DNA from 3 places in the Anaerolactibacter massiliensis genome. Region 3 is predicted to be linked to each of the others. Evidence: a T-box and tRNA genes for the amino acid it is inferred to sense, from the RefSeq annotation. Region 3 holds a T-box; the other regions hold tRNA genes.
The links. The T-box of region 3 lies ahead of serS (serine--tRNA ligase). A T-box ahead of a tRNA ligase gene usually reads a tRNA of that ligase, here a tRNA-Ser.
Positions count from the first base shown of each region.

Region 1: it has a tRNA-Ser gene. The T-box ahead of serS (serine--tRNA ligase) is inferred to sense a tRNA for this amino acid. The anticodon was not compared.
Region 2: it has a tRNA-Ser gene. The T-box ahead of serS (serine--tRNA ligase) is inferred to sense a tRNA for this amino acid. The anticodon was not compared.

Region 1 is NZ_OLMH01000002.1:347,767-353,879, reverse strand. Features, by position in the region: gene C7E00_RS05275 (beta/alpha barrel domain-containing protein) at 1-305, opposite strand, end outside; gene C7E00_RS05270 (hydroxyacid dehydrogenase) at 326-1,252, opposite strand; gene C7E00_RS05265 (MurR/RpiR family transcriptional regulator) at 1,494-2,336, opposite strand; partial or broken gene C7E00_RS05260 (transposase zinc-binding domain-containing protein) at 2,508-3,861, shown strand; tRNA gene C7E00_RS05250 (tRNA-Ser) at 4,107-4,197, opposite strand; gene C7E00_RS05245 (hypothetical protein) at 4,434-6,113, opposite strand.
Region 2 is NZ_OLMH01000002.1:18,278-24,390, reverse strand. Features, by position in the region: gene C7E00_RS03605 (TldD/PmbA family protein) at 1-1,333, opposite strand, end outside; tRNA gene C7E00_RS03600 (tRNA-Ser) at 1,366-1,454, shown strand; gene C7E00_RS16315 (hypothetical protein) at 1,520-2,329, opposite strand; gene C7E00_RS03585 (zinc-ribbon domain-containing protein) at 3,075-3,227, opposite strand; gene C7E00_RS03580 (ABC-F family ATP-binding cassette domain-containing protein) at 3,252-5,120, opposite strand; gene C7E00_RS03575 (LicD family protein) at 5,131-5,961, opposite strand; gene asnS (asparagine--tRNA ligase) at 5,984-6,113, opposite strand, start outside.
Region 3 is NZ_OLMH01000001.1:108,303-114,415, forward strand. Features, by position in the region: gene gyrA (DNA gyrase subunit A) at 1-723, shown strand, start outside; gene C7E00_RS00575 (DUF1848 domain-containing protein) at 761-1,702, opposite strand; gene C7E00_RS00580 (hypothetical protein) at 1,714-1,950, opposite strand; gene C7E00_RS00585 (hypothetical protein) at 2,101-2,934, opposite strand; T-box leader at 3,125-3,341, shown strand; gene serS (serine--tRNA ligase) at 3,374-4,678, shown strand; gene C7E00_RS00595 (YdcF family protein) at 4,983-5,549, shown strand; RNA gene ffs (signal recognition particle sRNA small type) at 5,798-5,883, shown strand; gene C7E00_RS00605 (nucleoside deaminase) at 5,890-6,113, shown strand, end outside.

The DNA of each region.
Region 1 (6,113 bases), on a different contig from region 3:
AAGAAGTTCAGGCCGTACTGTTTCGCCAGCCGGCAGTTCTCTTCCGTACCGTTTTTCCAGCCGCAGAACATACCGATCTCGGCTTTGTCAACATATGGCTGTACCGCTTCCAGATACTCCAGATCCGTCGCCGGCGCCGCGTCGCCCTGGCTCTTATAGGCGCCTATGCCGACACAGTTTCCTATTTCGATCGTTTTGATGTTGGCTTTGATCAGCCCTTCGATCATCATCTTGGTATACTCGACCGAGAATCCCTTGCCTACGATGTTGCCGCCGTCCCGTAATGTGCAATCCATTAATTTCATAAATCATGATCCCCCTGTTTCTATACAACTCTGTGTGCCGGCTGACCTCCGGCAAGTACCTTAAGACATTCTTTTACCGATTCATCTCCCATGCGGACCAATGCTTCTTCCGCGCATGCCCCGATATGAGGTGTTCCGACGAAATTGCTGAGTTCGAATAACCTGGTATTCGCGCGGGTCGGCGGCTCGGTCACAAACGCGTCACATGCAGCTGCCCTCAGTTTTCCGGTCTTCAGCGCTTCGTAGAGGTCATCTTCATTGACGATCCCGCCTCTTGCTGCGTTGACCAGTACCGCGCCTTTTTTAAAGATGTCAAACATCTCTCCGGCGATCAGGTCCTTTGTCTCTGGCGTCAGCGGTACGCTGACATTGACGACATCCGAACGTTCGATCAGTTCTTTTACGCTCTCGATCTTCTCGTAACCGTATTGGGCCATGCGCCCCTCGCTGACATACGGATCATATGCCAGTACGCTCATCCTGAATCCGCCCTGCAGGATGTCCGCCACTTTGCGGGCGATATTCCCTGCCCCGACTAATCCCAGGGTCTTCCCCGTCAGTTCCATACCGGTCATCTCCGCCGGAGCGATCTTCTTGAAATTCCCGTCTTCCGTCTTTTCCTTGGCAGCGGTGATATTCCGGGAGATATCCAGGATCAGCCCGACGATCAGTTCTGCTACGCTTCCGGCATTGGCGCCGGGCGTATTGATCACGGTGATGCCTCTCTGTTTCGCGGCGTCCAGATCGATCGTATTGCATCCTACCCCGTGCTTGGAGATCACTTTCAGATTCGGCAGCTTGTCCATTAACTCCGCGGTTACCGGGATGTTCCGTAAGATGATCCCCTCGACCTCTTCCGGATGATCAAAGGTATCGACGACCTTTACATGCTCTTCCAGATACCGGCGGGAATCAGGATTGATATATTCGCTTAAATATACTGACATATTTCCTTCTCTTTCTTGCTCATTTTGTAGTGTACACTTCATTTACAACCCCATTATATTGTAAGCGTATACATCATGTCAAATGTATATTTGTAATAATTACTACATTTTATCTGAAGTCAAGCTTCGTAAGAACATCAAAAAAGACACCCCTCCTCATGCATCAAAGCACAAGTCAAAGCTGTCCTAGGTTATTCTTATCCGTAACTGCCGGAATCTCCTTCCGGCCATCATCATTTTTTCAGATCCTCTGGTCCTCCGTCAGCTGATCGCGTTCCGTCAGACGGTCCACATAATCGATTTTCCTGCTCATTAATACTAACAGGTATTCCGATACGACCTCCATCCCGATCTTGGAGTTGAAAAAGCTCATATTCTCCGTCGATACGGTCAGGATCAGATCCGCGTATTGCGTTAAGGAAGCCGTCAGATCATTGAGCACCAGGATCACCTGTGCTCCCCTCTCCTTCGCCATCCGCAGGTATTTCAAGTCGATCTTATAATAGCGCGCGAAGGCGAACATGATCATGACATCGCCCTTTTTAATATCCTGCATCGCGCTGATCGAGGTGCATTCGCCATCGATAATGGTGATCACGCCATCCATCATAAAGGTCATAAGCCTTCCGAATTCCACCGCAGTCCCCTTGCAGCCGCGCATTCCAACCACATATTTACGGTTTGCGCCTGCGAGCATCTCCGCCGCCTTGTCAAAGTCTTCCATATGGTTATTGCGGAAGCTCAGCATGATATTCTGGTTCATTAACCGCTGGAATTCCGCAAAAGTATCGGTCTCCCCGTATTTCTCCTTGGTCTGGGAAACACGTTCCGGTAAAGACAACTCGGAGAAAGCATTCTCCACTAACATCCCGTATACATGGTCTTTCAGGTCCGCAAAGCCTTCAAAACCGATCGCCCGGGAGAAACGAATGATCGAGGCATCACTGACGCCGATCGTCTTCGCCGCTTCCAGCGAAGACAGGTTCCCTATTTTATCCGGATTCTTCAGCAGCCAGTCAGCGATCTTTGTCTGCGATTTGGTCAGTCTGGCATTTTTGATCCGGTCCGCTAGTATATTTCCCATATGCATACCTCATGTATAGTTTCATTTTATTACTTCAGAAAATGTTGTGTCTACTACACTTTCAGATCAGTCCATCTTTGTTTGTTCCTCAAATAAAAAAGGTCAACTTCGGTGACCACTAGAAACATATTGTGCAGGAGCTGAAATTCCTGCACGTTTTATAATGTAGTTATGCTAGACGAAAAGCTTTATTCTGATTATCCCTTCTACGGCGCCTTTGATTCTGACCATCTGAATTACGATCCAAATAAACCAAGAATCAAAGACATCGTCTGGAATCATATTGACTGGATCAGAGATATGCACAAGAATGGCAAGCTGCGTGATGCGGTTCTGGATAACTGCGAACGCCTCCTGCTCTGCAACACCATCTATCTTGGCTATGACACTTTTGAGTGCCCTAAGTGTGGAAACTGGACTCTTCTCTATCACAAATGTCATTCAAAGTTCTGCAATACCTGCGGGGTTAAAGAACAGAAAATTCTCTCCGAGAAAGCCTCTGCGATGTGTGTCGACAAGAAACATCGGCATATCGTCTTTACAATCCCTGAAGAATACAGAGCCTGGTTCCGCAAGGACAGATCTGCTCTGAATCTGCTTTTCGTGGCAGCCAGAAATACCTTGCTCAAAGTTACCAATGAGAGCTTCTTTCGTAAGCTTCAGCGAAAGAAATACGGGAAAGCTCTCAGATACAAGAATACCTATTACCTGTTTCATAACTTCGATCACCTGCAGGAGTTCGGTGGGATTGCCGCAATTCACACGTTCGGCCGTGACCTGAAGTGGAACCCTCATATCCATTTTCTTGTCGCCGAAATCATTTATGATCCTGTCTCAAACACCTATAAGAATTTCAACTATTTCAATTTCGAAAGTCTCCGGAAAACCTGGCAGTACGAAGTAACCCGCCTGATGTCAGAACATTTCGGCACTCAGTTCAAGCCCCTGAAAAACCTCGCCTATCGGAAGAACACAGATGGGTTTTACGTATATGCCAAGGATCGCGATCCGGATGACAAAGGACAGAAAGAACGCGATCATTCCAAAGACGTTCAGGGCTGTGTCAGTTATATGATGCGTTATGCCTCACGGCCGGCAAGAGAATCACCGTTCACGAAACGGTCTCGATCTTCTCAAGAAGATGATCATTCATATCCAGGATGAAAACTTCAGGACCGTACGCTACTATGGTTTTTACAATCCCAGATTAAAGGACCATCTGGAAAAAATCTATGCATTGATCAGTCAGAAACGAAATGATGCCAGGACGAAGGAACAGCGGAAGAAGCAGCTGACTTCCCGTCTTCATAAGCTTCGTTTCCGTACGATGTGCCTTGATTCTTATAATCGCGATGTTCTCCGCTGCAGATGCGGCGAGATCATGTTATATGCGGAAACTTATAATCCGCTGGAAGGAATATCCAATGACAGACAATACCGAGAAAACTGTATTGATGAAATGCGAGAGATGCGGTTACGAAGAAGAAGTACCGCAGAAAGATCTCGATCTGCTGCGTTCAGTTGATAAAGACCCTGAGCATTGTGAAGACCATCTTCTATGCCCGTTCTGCTTAAACGACATGTACCGCAAAGATTCTTATCATTTCAGAAATCACAATCACTGCTGACAAAGACAGATCAATCCTGGACATGTTTTTGTCGTACCGTCTCATTTTAGATGACCTTGTGATCACCTTATTCGTTTTATCAAACCGAATTGAAATTCTTATAAGACAAAAAAAGCCTATTTTGATAGGCTTTTTCTAACTATGGCGCAGGAACAGGGATTTGAACCCTGGCACCCTGTTACAGGTCTACAAGCTTTCCAAGCCTGCCCCTTCAACCACTTGGGTATTCCTGCAATGGTCTCATGCTCCTTATCAGGCGCTTAGTTAGTATACCGCAAACCCCCTCAAAGCACAACCGCAAATTTCAGGCCTTTCAGGAAGCTGTTATCCACGCACAAGGAAGGCTTCAGAGGACCAGAGACCATTCAGTCTGACGCACCGGTTTCTGCCGGTTCTTCCGCATCTTTTTCCTGGAAGAATACAGAAACAATCTGCTTCCCATCTTTCACTTCTGCACTTTCTCTCCGGATCATTCCAGGCTCATGATATTCCGGACTCCGGATTCTTCTTCGCTGTAGGAACAGGAGATCGAGTCGCCGGTTTTCAGAAATGCGGCTTTCGCAGCATTCTCCTCTGAGAGATCCAGCCGGTAGACTGCAGATCCATCGCTGAGAAACAGCACGGTATTGCCGCTGAGCTCAACCTGGTTCAGATCTCTGATGACAAAAGAAACTGTTTTCAGCACCTCTGAAGATGCTCCCCCGACCTGCTTCAGAAGCTGTGCAATGGCACTGCCTGGTTCTTTCTCAGCTTTTGCCGTATAGACCTGCTGATAATCCTGGGCATCTACCATCGCATACATCTTGATCAGACCTGCGCTGTCTTTCAGAGAAAGCAGATATACTGGTTTCCCGCCGGCATTGATCAGCGTGGGGAATGTTGCAGTATATCCATAATTCAGAACTTCTCCTTCTGCACTGGCCATGACCGCTGTTTCCGTCGCGCAGCTGACGGAGGTATACTGAGCTTCATGCGTCCTGAGGTCTACCAGCATGAAGCCGAGATTGGATTCATCGCTTGCTGCACTGGTCATGCCGGTATAGAGCCAGATATCTCCGTCTTTCGAGATGTAGTTATAGCCCTCTGAAGTCTGAATGACTCCTTCCTGTCCGAACAGAGAATTCCAGAATCCTTTCTGATATTTCCCATAATCATTCAGTTCTTCATTGACCAGCGATTCCGGGAATACCCGGTCTACCCAGGAGGGAACATCGGAAAGAGAATAGCGCTCTGAGCTCCCATCAGTCGGATCGTACAGGATCACTCCCGCAGCCTTCTTCATTGCGGTAATGCCGGTATACGTGTAGGTTGTGCAGACATAATACGGATTGCCCTCATCGTCAATCTCGAACGTCGGATTGCCGAACAGCACCGTCGGATAGGCAAACCTCAGCCGGCGGTAAAGATTGTCATTGAAATAGGCAGATGGAACATATTTCATCTTCTGGCTTAGCCTCTGAAGCCTTGCATTGCCAGTTGTCGTATTCACCAGAATATAACCCGGAACACCCTGGGAAGCATTCCGGAAATACTTGATCAGCCCGCTGTAGGCAAGCGGCGTCACTCGATAAGTGCCGCCTTCATAGGAAATCTGGCTATATTCTCCGCTCACATCAAACTGCGAAACAAGATCCGTCATCTCCCCCATGACCTTATCCCCGACGAGCTGCGCGCTTTCGCGGTCAATGACCGCAGTTTCAGAAAAATTGAAAGCCGGAATTTCTGAGAAGCTGACGGTTTCGGCAGAAATCCGCCGGGAATAATCACGCGACCGGAATAGCGGCGAACACAATAGATCAATGAAGGCCCAGCAGACCGCAAATACAGCCATTGCAATTAATCCAGGGATTGCAATGAAAAAACGCTTCAGATCAGAATAATCGGATTCGTTCTTCAGATTCTTTTTCCCAGGATGACCTGGATTCTTTGTTCTGATCACCGGTCCTTTCCGGAACAGGATGATCCCGGTGAAAACCATCAGCCAGCAGAATAGCCAGAACTGGAACGAATGGACATTGATCGGAGGATGAAGAAAATAAAACCAGCCGATGCAGTCAAGAGCAAGCAGAATTCCTGAGAGGATCCGATTCTGATGATCTGCATAGAGGCCATAGATGATTAACGCAGCTGCAGCCACTGCCATTCCCAT
Region 2 (6,113 bases), on a different contig from region 3:
TCAGCTTTCCATCTCTGATTTCATATCCTCTCTGCACAATACACTGAATGCCCCAGTGCTTCGGATCTTCCATGCCGGAATACATGCCAGAGAGAAGATAGCCATGAGAAATCGAATGGATCATATCTTCCATGGAATCATTTCCTCCCTCGAAGATCGTATTCGTCATGCGCGAATAAACCTTATGTTCGAAGTTCTGCCGCTTTCCGTTTCCTGTCGGCTTCGTATGAAGACGCAGTGCACTCAATACATCGCATACGCCGGTCTTCAGAATGCCATGATCAATTTCCACCACATCTCCAGCCAGCGTTCCTTCATCATCAAACGCATACGAAGAAACTTCTTCAAGAACCGCAGCTCCTTCATGCATGGTAACCAGATCAGAACCTACCCGCTTCCCGATATAATCCTTGCCAAGCGCCCGGTTCTTCACAAACATATCCATCTCAACCCCATGGCCGAATGCTTCATGCGCAATCAGCCCGGATACCTCCGGAGACAGGATCACATCATACATGCCAGGCTTCACCGTTTCAGCTCCAAGCAGTTCATCTGCCTGCTTCAGCGCTTCCTTCAGGCACTGATCCATGCCTCTGAAAATCTCCGGTCCTTTTCTTCCGCTGACCGCAGAATAGCCCTGAACGCTTTTTCCATCTCTCATGCCGATTGCAGCAACCATGCCTTCTGAAATCACATAGCTCTGCCGCATATCCCGCTTCTGGCTCATGAACATCTTCGAGATATGGGTTGAAGAAGCATTTGCCACGCATTCGACAATATCCGGATGAGAAACACCTTCCTCACTCAGCTTGCTGAAGAACTTCACCAGTTTCTCAAGATCGCAGTTCTCCGGCATTTCTTCTGTTTCCATCTCTGCAGAAAACTGCAGCGGTTCTTCTTCCATCACCGGTGTCTGATAGACAGCAGTTCCCGTCTTCTGCAGCAGTTCTAGCTGCCGATCCAGATTCCTGCAGATCTTCTCTTCCATTACCTCCGGATGTTCCGGATCAAAGTCGTTGAATGCATATTCGCTGTACAGGCCATTCCTGCATACCCGTACCGTATTTCCCCGCTCCGTCGTCAATGTCTGGTGGCTGATCTGCTTCGATCTCTGCATGATCGATGCCTGAAACCCGACAGAATCAGACGAAAGCACGCTTACATAGTCATAATGTTCCTCCAGAAGGCTGATCAGCTTGTGGATCCCCGGAGCTATCCGGGTAAGATAATCTGAAAAATGAACTTTCATATTCAATCCTTTCAGCAGTGATCTTAACATATATTCCAGGATCTGTTCTGACTCAGGATCCGGATTGAAAACTTGTACCTCCATTCCTCCAGCTATGGTATAATCAACAGGCACACGGAGAAGTACCCAAGTGGTTGAAGGGACTGGTTTCGAAAACCAGCAGACGTGCAAGCGTGCGAGGGTTCGAACCCCTCCTTCTCCGCCATGTAAAAAACCGTTCAGAATTCTTATTCTGAGCGGTTTTATTATAGAAAGACTTTCCTTATATTTTCACGGATTGCATCTCTTGCATGGGACATATCCGGAATTTACTGCATCATCCCGGCTGTAGAATTCCACTCGATTAGATGGCTTCATATCAGAGACGCTGCTGCACCAGGAATAATGGAACTTCCTGGAATTGGCATTACCGATATACGGAGCACTTCCAGCATACGGATCATCATAGGTCTGGAAATTGCTTGTACCGCCTCCGGATTGCTCAGTATAAGTCTCCGTCTGAACCCGATCCGCATCGGAATACCATTCCGGGTGATAGGAACAATAGCCTCCCTGAACATAGGATGCATCTGATACCCATCCGCAGTCATCCGGGGTCGGAGTCTGTTCCGGAGTAGGAGTTGGTGTCGGCTCTGGGATAGGAGTAGGTGACAGTGTGGGAGTCGGGGTAGGTGCAGGGGTTGGTGTTGGAGTCGGCTCTGGCGTAGATGCTTCAGCAGTTTCAGGCGTCGGAGTTTCTAATGTGTCAGAAGCTGGTTCAGCGTTATTCTCTTCAGCTGCTAAATCCTGCGAAATTGCTGTCGCGGCAGCAGTGCTTTCCGGTGCAATCGCTGCGGATGCATCAGCCGCCTGCCCTGCACATGCCATGGTAAAGAGGCAGGTAATGCAGAGAACCGATTTAATCAGTCTGCTGCCGTCTGGAATACGATGATGCTTTCCACCAGATAACAGCAATAGTAATGTTCCTAGGATCCCGAGGATTTCTTCTGACAAGGAACCATTGCTGAATCCTGTCATTCCGAGAACGAGAAAACACAATGCAGCTATCCAAAGCAGTTCTTTTCTGATACTCGATTTCATTGTCACATTTCCCCTCTATGACTACCTTGATCTTACAACATTACGCTTGACCATGCATGATCATTAAAAACAGAACCATTTTGTAGACCCAAAACGCAAATACGGCAGATGCTTTCTTCGGCCAAAAAGCAGGGCTCTTGAATTATTGGCTTGCAGCAGGCAGCTTCAGACTTGCTTATCATCTCCCTAGTGCCTGATATCCTGATTCATAGCGCACTGAAAACATCTGCTGCTGTATTCTTCTTGTCTGCTGCCTATTCAGAGCGCGGATTGTGTGATTCTCAAAGCAGAAGTCCCAGTCCATTCTCCCATGGTATCTTTCTGCGCTGGTCCTGCTGTTGTATATTCGCTGGATTTTGCCGGAATCCCTCGCTATATCGTTCGGCACTCCTGGATCCTCGCTGATCTTCAGCAGATATACATGGTGCTTGTATTCATACCGAACTGCTTTCCGATTTCTGTCGTATCCGCGATAGTGCGTTTTCTGCATCTATCTCGGATACCCGGTCTCCGGATCAATCTTCTCTTCTTCAATGGCTCGATCATTTATAAACACCTCTCCTGCTTCACTAGTGTTGATTAAGCTGATACTGAAAGCCTTTTCTCAACAACCTAAATGATTCAAACAGGACCTGCCTGAAAGCTGAAAATGGGGAAATGACAGGCAGAATATTTCTCAATCGTTTATGGAGAATAAGAAAAACGCAGGAATCATCCTGCGAGTTTCGATAGATAGAAGACAAATTTACTTACCAAGTTTCTTAAACAGCTTCTTCGGATTGATCGCATCTGCTGCTTTGCTCAGAACTGCATCTACTTTATTATGCGTGATAGCACCGCAGTACGGGCACTTCTCGGCCCGATCCGGGATTGGCTTATGACATTTCCAGCATTCCATGATTCCGCATTCCTCCAGAGATGATCAGGAATTCATCTCTTCCCATTTCTCATAGAGATGGGCAAGCTCGTTATGAATATCATCGATCTTCTCATCGAGTTCATTCATCTTCTGATAATCCTGATAGTACTCGGGTTCAAAGCGCAGCGCACGATGAGCTTCCAGATCCTGTTCCTTTTCCGTGATCTGCTTCTCCAGCTTTGCAATCTCCCGTTTCTTTCCATCCGGGCTGAGCATCTTCTCAGCTGTCTTTTCCGGAATCACTGGTGCAGCAGCTTCCTGCTTCTTCGGTTCCGGAGCGGGGATTCCGTTCTTCTCTGCTACGTATTCATCATACGTCATCGGGCGATATTCTGCGCCGCCATTCTCCATGATCAGCAGACCAGTAGCCAGCTGTTCAATGAAATAGCGGTCATGGCTGACAAACAGAATCGTTCCGGAAAATCCCTTCAGAGATTCTTCCAGTGCTTCCTTGCCTGGAATATCCAGATGGTTCGTCGGCTCATCGAGAATCAGCACATTGGAATGCTGAAGCAGAAGCTTTGCAAAACTCAGCCGGACCTTCTCACCGCCTGAAAGCACATCCACGGTCTTGAATACTTCATCCGCACTGAACAGGAACTGACCGAGAACAGATCTCACCTGCGTCCTGTCGAGATCCGGATTCTCATCCCATAGTTCTTCCAATACCGTCTTACCGGAAGAGAACTGCGCAAGCTGCTGATCGAAGTATCCCTTCTCAATCTGATGACCCCATAAGAACGAACCGCCAAGCGAAGGAATCAGTTCCATCAGCGTCTTCACGAACGTAGACTTGCCGCATCCATTCGGACCGATGATCGCAATGCGGTCGCCTCTGCGCATCGACATGGATACTTCGGTCAGCGGATGATCATAGCCGATCTTCAGATGATCTGTTTCCAGCACCTTCTCGCCGCCTTTGATCCGCGGAGTGAAGTGCGCATGGAACGTCTTCATATCTGCTTTCTGCACCGGATCAAGCTTTTCCATCCGATCCAGATACTTGATCTTCGACTGTGCAAACGATGCTTTGTTCTTCTTATAGCGGAACTTCTCAATCAGTTCCTGCAGACGCTGGATATCTTTCTGCTGACGCTCATACGCCTGTTCCTGGCGTTCCAGATTATTCTTCTTCTGCACGACAAACGAAGAATAGTTACCGACATAGCGGGTCATCTTCCCGTATTCCATGTCATAGACAACATCCGCCGTATGATCCAGAAACATCCGGTCATGAGAAACCATGACAACCGCTTTCGGGTAGTTCTTCACATAGCCTTCCAGCCACTCGATCGTCTCCATGTCGAGATGGTTCGTCGGCTCATCCAGAAGCAGGATATCCGGCTTGGAGAGAAGAAGCTTCACGAATGCGATTCTGGTCTTCTGCCCCCCGGAGAATTCGCCGATCTTCCGATGAATCTCCTCCGGCGCAAAGCCGAACTTCGTGAAGACCGTCATCATCTCGGATTCCCAGCTGTAGCCATTAACAGCCTCAAATTTTTCCTGCAGTTCTGCGTAGCGGGAAAGGAGTTTCTCGGAAGAATCTGTCTTCATCCGTTCTTCCAGATCATGCATCTCATGTTCCATGGCAAGAACAGGCTCAAAGACCGCCCGCAGTTCCTGATCAACCGTCAGATTGTCATCCGACAGCGGCTTCTGCGCAAGATACCCGATCGTGACCCCGTTCATTCTGGAAACCGTTCCGGAATCGAAATCCATCTCTCCGCACATGCAGCGAAGGAATGTAGTCTTTCCGCAGCCATTGCGGCCGACGATCGTCACCTTCTCAGTTCCCTTGATTTCAAACTGCACGTCCTCGAATACGGAATCCGCACCGAAGGACTTGCTTGCATGACTTACCTGATAAAGCACCTGATTCTCCTTACAATCTGATATCTACGATATGCTTTGCAAACCGCTTGTTCTCCGGCGGCAGCTGTCTCCAGCTCGGAGCGATCGCAGTATTGAGATATTCTTCCGGATGATGGGCAATCGGCAGTTCAGTGTCCTCAAACGGCACATACTGCGCCGGGAAAATATCATCATAGCGGAAGATGAACGGATGGAAAGGACTCTTCCAGACCCAGGTCAGATCAAAGCCGATATAGGGGCTGTGTTCTTTCTCGCACCGCTCGCTGTATGAAATCGCATTATGCATGATGAGGGATTTGATTCCCTTCGGATTCACATGGAAGACATTGTCCGCAATGATCTCAGGAACCATGAGCACGTCATTGGCCAGCCGGGGCGGCAGGTCCTTCCATTTATCGGTCGTGGCATAGTCCCAGACAAACACATCCAGAAATACACCATCGCAGCCATCATACCCTGTGCATCGATTGGACAGCAGGGAATTCACTTCTTTCAGATACGTTCCCTTCTTGCGGATCTTCATGCCCGGAATCAGCACGTTGAACCGCTTGTCCGTATACCAGCACTGAAATACATACTTGTCCGGACATTGTTCCTTCATGACCTCAATGAAGCGCATGAAATCACTGCGCATCATGAAAATATCCGCATCATCGTCCCACGGAATAAACCCCTTATGGCGAACCGCACCAAGCGCACTTCCGCCCGAAAGAAAATAGGGAATATCGTTCCTGCGGCAGAGCTCATCGATATCCTTCATCATCTCCAGAAGAACCATCTGGACATCATGAACTGTGATCTTTGTCCCATCCGGGTTCTGCTTCAGTACATATTCTTCCATTTTCCAAATATACTCCTGTTTCTCAGAACATCAGGTTGCGCGGCGTCCGTGCAAACGGAATCACGTCACGGATGTTCTCCATGCCGGTCACATACATGACAAAGCGCTCAAAGCCCAGACCGAACCCCGCATGCTTGCAGCCGCCGTACCGG
Region 3 (6,113 bases):
GATGAGAAAGTCCGTGCGCTGGTTCCTTACAGCAATGATGCAGAAGCGAAGTATCTGTTCTTCGTAACAAAACTCGGACTGGTGAAGAGAGTTCCGATCGAGGAATTCTTCAGCATTAACAAGAATGGCAAGATTGCCATCACTCTGAAAGAAGATGATGAGCTTGCCTTCGTGAAGGGAACTGCCGGGAATGCAGATATCCTGATTGCTGGGACCAATGGCAAGGCAATCCGCTTCCGTGAGGATGAAGTCCGTCCTTCCGGACGTACGGCAATGGGTGTCAGAGGCTTCAATGTGGATGGAGGGTCCGTTATAGGCATGGCTACCTCAGAAGAAGGAAAGAAGATTCTGACCGTATCTGAGCATGGCTACGGCAAGATGTCTGATCTCGGTGAATACCGTCTGACAGGCCGCGGTGCGAAGGGCGTGAAAACCATGAACATCACGGAGAAGACCGGAAATCTGGTATGCATGAAAGCAGTGAACGGCAACGAAGACTGCATGATCATGACTGATGATGGCATTATCATCCGGATCTCGCTGGCACCGCTGTCTACCACGGGCAGAAATGCACAAGGCGTGAGATTCATCAAGGTTGCTGACGGATCCAGAGTCTCTACAGTTGCAATTGTGGAACCGGAAACAGAAGAACCCGAAACAGAGGAATCTGGTCCGGAAGCTTCCGGGAAACCTGAACCTGAGAATTCTGAAAAGACTGAATAGTCAGATGAAAAGCAGAACACTAAGTGCTCTGCTTTTTTCAGAAGAGGCGTTCCTGATATGCTCTCTTGCGATAGCTAACCTGCTTTCCTTCGACCAGCTCATCGTCTTTCTGCAGGTGTCCGATCAGCATGGATGAATAAGGATCATGCATGGAGCGGTTGCGCAGGATCGTGCTGCGTGAATGATTGGCATAGCAGTACCTGCATCCATTCGGACATGTATCATAAGCTCCGATTGCCCGCTGATCAATGCACCTACATCCGGTTCCTGGTCTTGCATTATGGCAGGGAATCTGTTTCAGAGGCATGTCTTCTGCTTCGCTCAGAATCTCTGTGCTGAGGCATCCGCTTCTTCTGATTCCGTATCCCGTATAATCATCCGGATCTCCGCAGGTAGAAATCGTCATGCCATAGGATGCTGCAATTTTCCCGAATCCTTCTGCCAGGATGAGACGATCTTTCCTCGAAACAGGCTTCAGATCCGGAAACGTGACCTTCAGCTTCCCATACATATAGACAAAAGAGAAGATGCATCTGGAAGTATAAGGAGACAAGGCAGAAGCCATTGCTTCAAACTGCTTCAGGTGAGATTCAGCGCTATAAGGACCATAGATCAGCACCGGATCATAACGCCAGGCTGTCCGTTTCTTACCGACGATGTCTGACAGTTTCCGAAAGGTATCGACCGAAGCCTGTACCGAAGGAACATTCGGTTCAATATCTCTTCCATATGCAGTAATGGTATAAAAACAATAAACAGGGTACTGACCCATGATCTCAGGCAGATAAGGAAGGATCGGTTCATAGTTCTTGGAACAGAATATGATCGCGTCTACGATCTCCGGACTGATCCGATATCGGTTCACCCTTTTTGGATAAAAAGGGTTTCGTACATCTACGAAACCCTCGTGAAGCCGATTCATGAACCATGGAGTGTAGTATTGGACAATATCTGTTCTCTCTCCGGCAGTCAGAATCATATAAACTGTGATTACTTTGCTGCTTTTCTGACAACTGCCTTTTTAGCTTTCTTGGCCTTGGCACTTTCCATGTCTGCCAGAATCAGGTCAGTGATGTAGGCCTTTACTCCCGGCTGTTTCTCAAGCCAGCTGATGATCTTCTTCTCCGAGTCCTTGCTGTAGCGGATGGAGAAAGAACGGTAGTTTTCGCGATTGTACGCATTGTTGTACTCCAGTTTCTTTTCGTAAGTGTTCTTTTTTCTTGGCATAATTGTTCTCCATCGACGCTTCCCTTAGGGCGTCTTTTTGTGCTGACATTATAGCATGCATTTCTTTTCATTCATGCATACGGGTAGAAATAAAACCATTTTTTATTATTCTATGCATTCAAAAAATGTTATTTTTAAGTCTGTTTCTGGTCAGTATACTTCCGGAAGGCGGAATCTGTCATCTATGCGTGCAAGCTGTACACGGTGGATGATTGGCTGCACTTCGCCATTCACATCTGCAAGCATGTCAAGCTTCACGGTGCCATCTGTTTCCTTCGCTGCAATGATGTAGTTCGGGTTGATGGAATAGGAAGACTTCTGTTCCGTCAGAATCGTTTCTGCACAGTACAGTTTTCCATCCTGTTCCAGAAAGGTAGAACTTTCTCGCTCGAATGCCGCTGGGTAGTAATTCTCTTTCAGGTAATCCTGCGTAAATACCTTCTCTGCAATTGCTTTGACGTCATTGATCGTCTTCGGATCATAGTCTCCCATTGCCTGAACCTCATGATATCCTTTGACAGGCCCTTCTTCTTCGGAGACTTTGACATTGATACCCATCAGCCAGCAGAGGACCTCATTTTCCTGTGCAAGCAGATCAGTCAGTGCTGAACGGTATTCCGAGTACTGCGGATCATCGGCTGTGACCAGAGAAGGATCTATTTCGAACTGAATGCCGCCATTCATCCAGAAGCTTCCGCCTGTAGGGTTATAAATCATGAAGTATACCTGGTATTTGTCATTGACCAGGTACATGCCGGTGTAATAGATATTGCTGGTAGAAGAATCTACTTCGACCTGGATCAGATCATCCAGGGAGCTGATCTCTGGAAGGGAGATCAGTTCAAGAGGAAGACTGGGAAAATGGATTCCCTGGTTTTCCAGTCTTTTTTCTGCATCTGAAATCGTATCCGTCTGGTAATCTGCAATGCAGTTCTGGATCATTTCCAGTTCTTTTTCTTCGTCTGTTCTGGTATCTTCACTCACAACCGGGCCATAATATTCATCCTGTGTGGTGGTCTGTGAGGTACTGTTCTGTTTGGAACATGCACTCAGAAAGAGTATTCCTGTGAGCATGAATATGAGGTGTTTTTTCAAGGAATTTACCTGCTTTCTGGTACATGATAGCATCTTTCTGCAGACCTTGACAAACCTGCCTGCCGATGCTTAAATGAAGCCATAAACAGTGATGGGAACAAGTAGTTTCCTGGTATTCTTTCAGAAAGTCAGCGGATGATGCGAGCTGACAGATGCCGGAATGAAATCCTTCCCGGAGTGAAACCAATCCTTTCCGGTGGCAGCCGTTATCTGCCAGTCTTGAGTGGTCTGAATTGTTTCACGTGAAACAATTTTGGCAAATAGGGTGGCACCGCGATCAACACATCGTCCCTTATCGGATGGTGTTTTTTATTTTCAGGAGGACTATATGATTGATATCAAGCTTATTCGCGAAAATCCGGAACTCGTGAAAGAGAATATTCGCAAGAAATTCCAGGATGAAAAACTTCCGTTAGTTGATGAAGTTGCTGAATTCGACAAGCAGTTCCGTGATGCAAAGACAAAAGGCGATGCACTTCGCGGCGACCGCAATAGGATCTCCAAGGAAATCGGACTTCTGATGAGAGAAGGCAAGAAGGACGAGGCTGAAGCGGCCAAGCAGAAGGTAAAGGATCTTGAGAAGGAACTCCAGGATCTGGAAGAGAGCGAGGAAAAGCTTCAGGATGAAATCAAGAAGAGAATGATGGTGATTCCGAACATCATTGACCCTTCTGTTCCGATTGGAAAAGATGATTCTGAGAATGTTGAAATTGAGCGCTTCGGTGAACCTGTAGTGCCTGACTTCGAAATTCCATATCATACGGATATTCTGGAATCCCTGGATGGCCTGGATCTGGATAGTGCAAGAGAGACATCAGGAAATGGATTCTATTATCTGATGGGAGATGTTGCTCGTCTGCATTCTTCCATTCTGAGCTACGCACGTGACTTCATGATCGGCAGGGGATACACATACTTCATTCCGCCGTTCATGATCCACGGAAATGTCGTCAATGGCGTCATGTCCTTCTCTGAAATGCAGAACATGATGTATAAGATTGAAGGCGAAGATCTATATCTGATCGGTACTTCCGAGCATTCCATGATCGGCCGCTTCATGAATCGTACGCTGAAGAAAGATCGTCTTCCTTATAAGCTGACCTCCTACAGCCCGTGCTTCCGGAAGGAAGTCGGTGCGCATGGCATTGAAGAGAGAGGTTTGTATCGTGTTCATCAGTTTGAAAAGCAGGAAATGGTGATTGTCTGCGAGCCGGAAGACTCCAAGAAGTACTATGATGAGCTCTGGCATAACAGTGTAGACTTCTTCCGTTCTCTGGATATTCCGGTCCGCACGCTGGAATGCTGCTCTGGAGATCTTGCAGACCTGAAAGTTAAGAGCTGCGACGTTGAAGCTTGGTCTCCGCGTCAGAAGAAATACTTCGAAGTAGGCAGCTGCTCCAACCTCGGTGATGCCCAGGCAAGAAGACTAGGCATTCGCATCAAGGGAGAGAAGGGCAACTACTTCGCTCATACTTTGAATAACACGGTTGTTGCTCCGCCGAGAATGCTGATTGCCTTCTTTGAAAACAACCTTCAGGCTGATGGGACTGTAAGAATCCCTGAACCGCTTCGTCCTTATATGGGCGGCCAGGAAATTCTTGTCCCGAAGAAAGAAAAGAAGAACACTCTGTAATCTTCAGAGTTCTTCCCTCGTAAGACAGGAGAGTCAGACTCCTGTCTTTTTTATGAAGAAAGGGAAGATATAATAAGAGAGAACAACTAAAAATGTTTCACGTGAAACAATTGCCAAGACTATGAAGATACTGGAGATAGCAGGTCTGTTCGGAACCATATGGTTTCTATGCACAGAAGGATTAGGATACTGGAATATCGGAACAAATACGGGTCTGATTGTCTCAGTACTGATATTTCTGGCGGCAAAATATCACTGCCAAATCAGAGAATGGTGCAGCAGACATAAGAGCAGATTTTATAAAGTGATTTGCTCCATCTTATATCTAGTCATTGCTGCTGTCATTTCCCTGGCAGTGATTACAACCGGTCTGATCCTGTCCGTTCATAGCAATGGTCAGAAGGAGAACAGCACGGTAATCATTCTGGGAAGCGGCGTCAATGATGATGGCAGACCATCAGATGTAATGCGTGAGAGACTGGATACTGCACTGGAATATCTGAATGATAACCCTCATTCAGCAATTATCGTTTCAGGAGGGCTGGACGATCAGAGAGGATACACAGAAGCAGAATCCATGAAAGATTACCTGATCGAACATGGAATCAAATCCGACCGAATCTATCTGGAAAACCAATCTCATTCCACCAGAGAAAATATCGAATATTCTGAAACAGTCCTGCAGAATAATCATCTCAGTGCCTCCGTCCTGATTGTCACTTCTGACTTCCATCTGTATCGAGCAGGATACCTTGCCCGGCATTACCATCTGGACTACGAATTGCTTGGTTCCCCGACTCCGTGGTATGTTCTGCCTTCTTACTGGATTCGTGAAATGTATGGAATTCTCCATGAATGGATTGCAGACTAATTCCCTAACGTCAAGATGTGGCATCTCCGAGGGCAGAACAGGGAAAATCTGATCAGAAAAATTGTGATGCTGAAATGAACGATGAACGAAAATGAGATTGGTAATGATGTGTAAAATAAAAATTCGATTCCGGAAAACGGACGTTTCAGCATTGCATGCCAGAAAATGGCTTATTTATGCAGGTTTCAGAAGGTCCTGAAAACGCTGATTCCGGAAGTTGATGAAAGCTTCTGTTTCCGGTATAATCACATTGGTACAGCAGACATGGTATACAACCTGGTCAGGTCCGGAAGGAAGCAGCCATACCTACTTATGTCTGCGTGTACCACTTTTTATTTCTATGAAAGAGAAGACTGCAGAAGATTTCATGAGACTTGCACTCCGTGAAGCGGAAAAGGCGAGAGTGATTGATGAAGTTCCGGTCGGGGCAGTGATCGTCCGTGATGGGAAAGTCATTTCGCGTGCACATAATCTCAGAGAGAAAAATCAGAAGGCAGATGCGCATGCAGAAATGCTTGCAATCCGGAAAGCTTCGTCAAAACTCGGGACATGGTGCCTGGATGA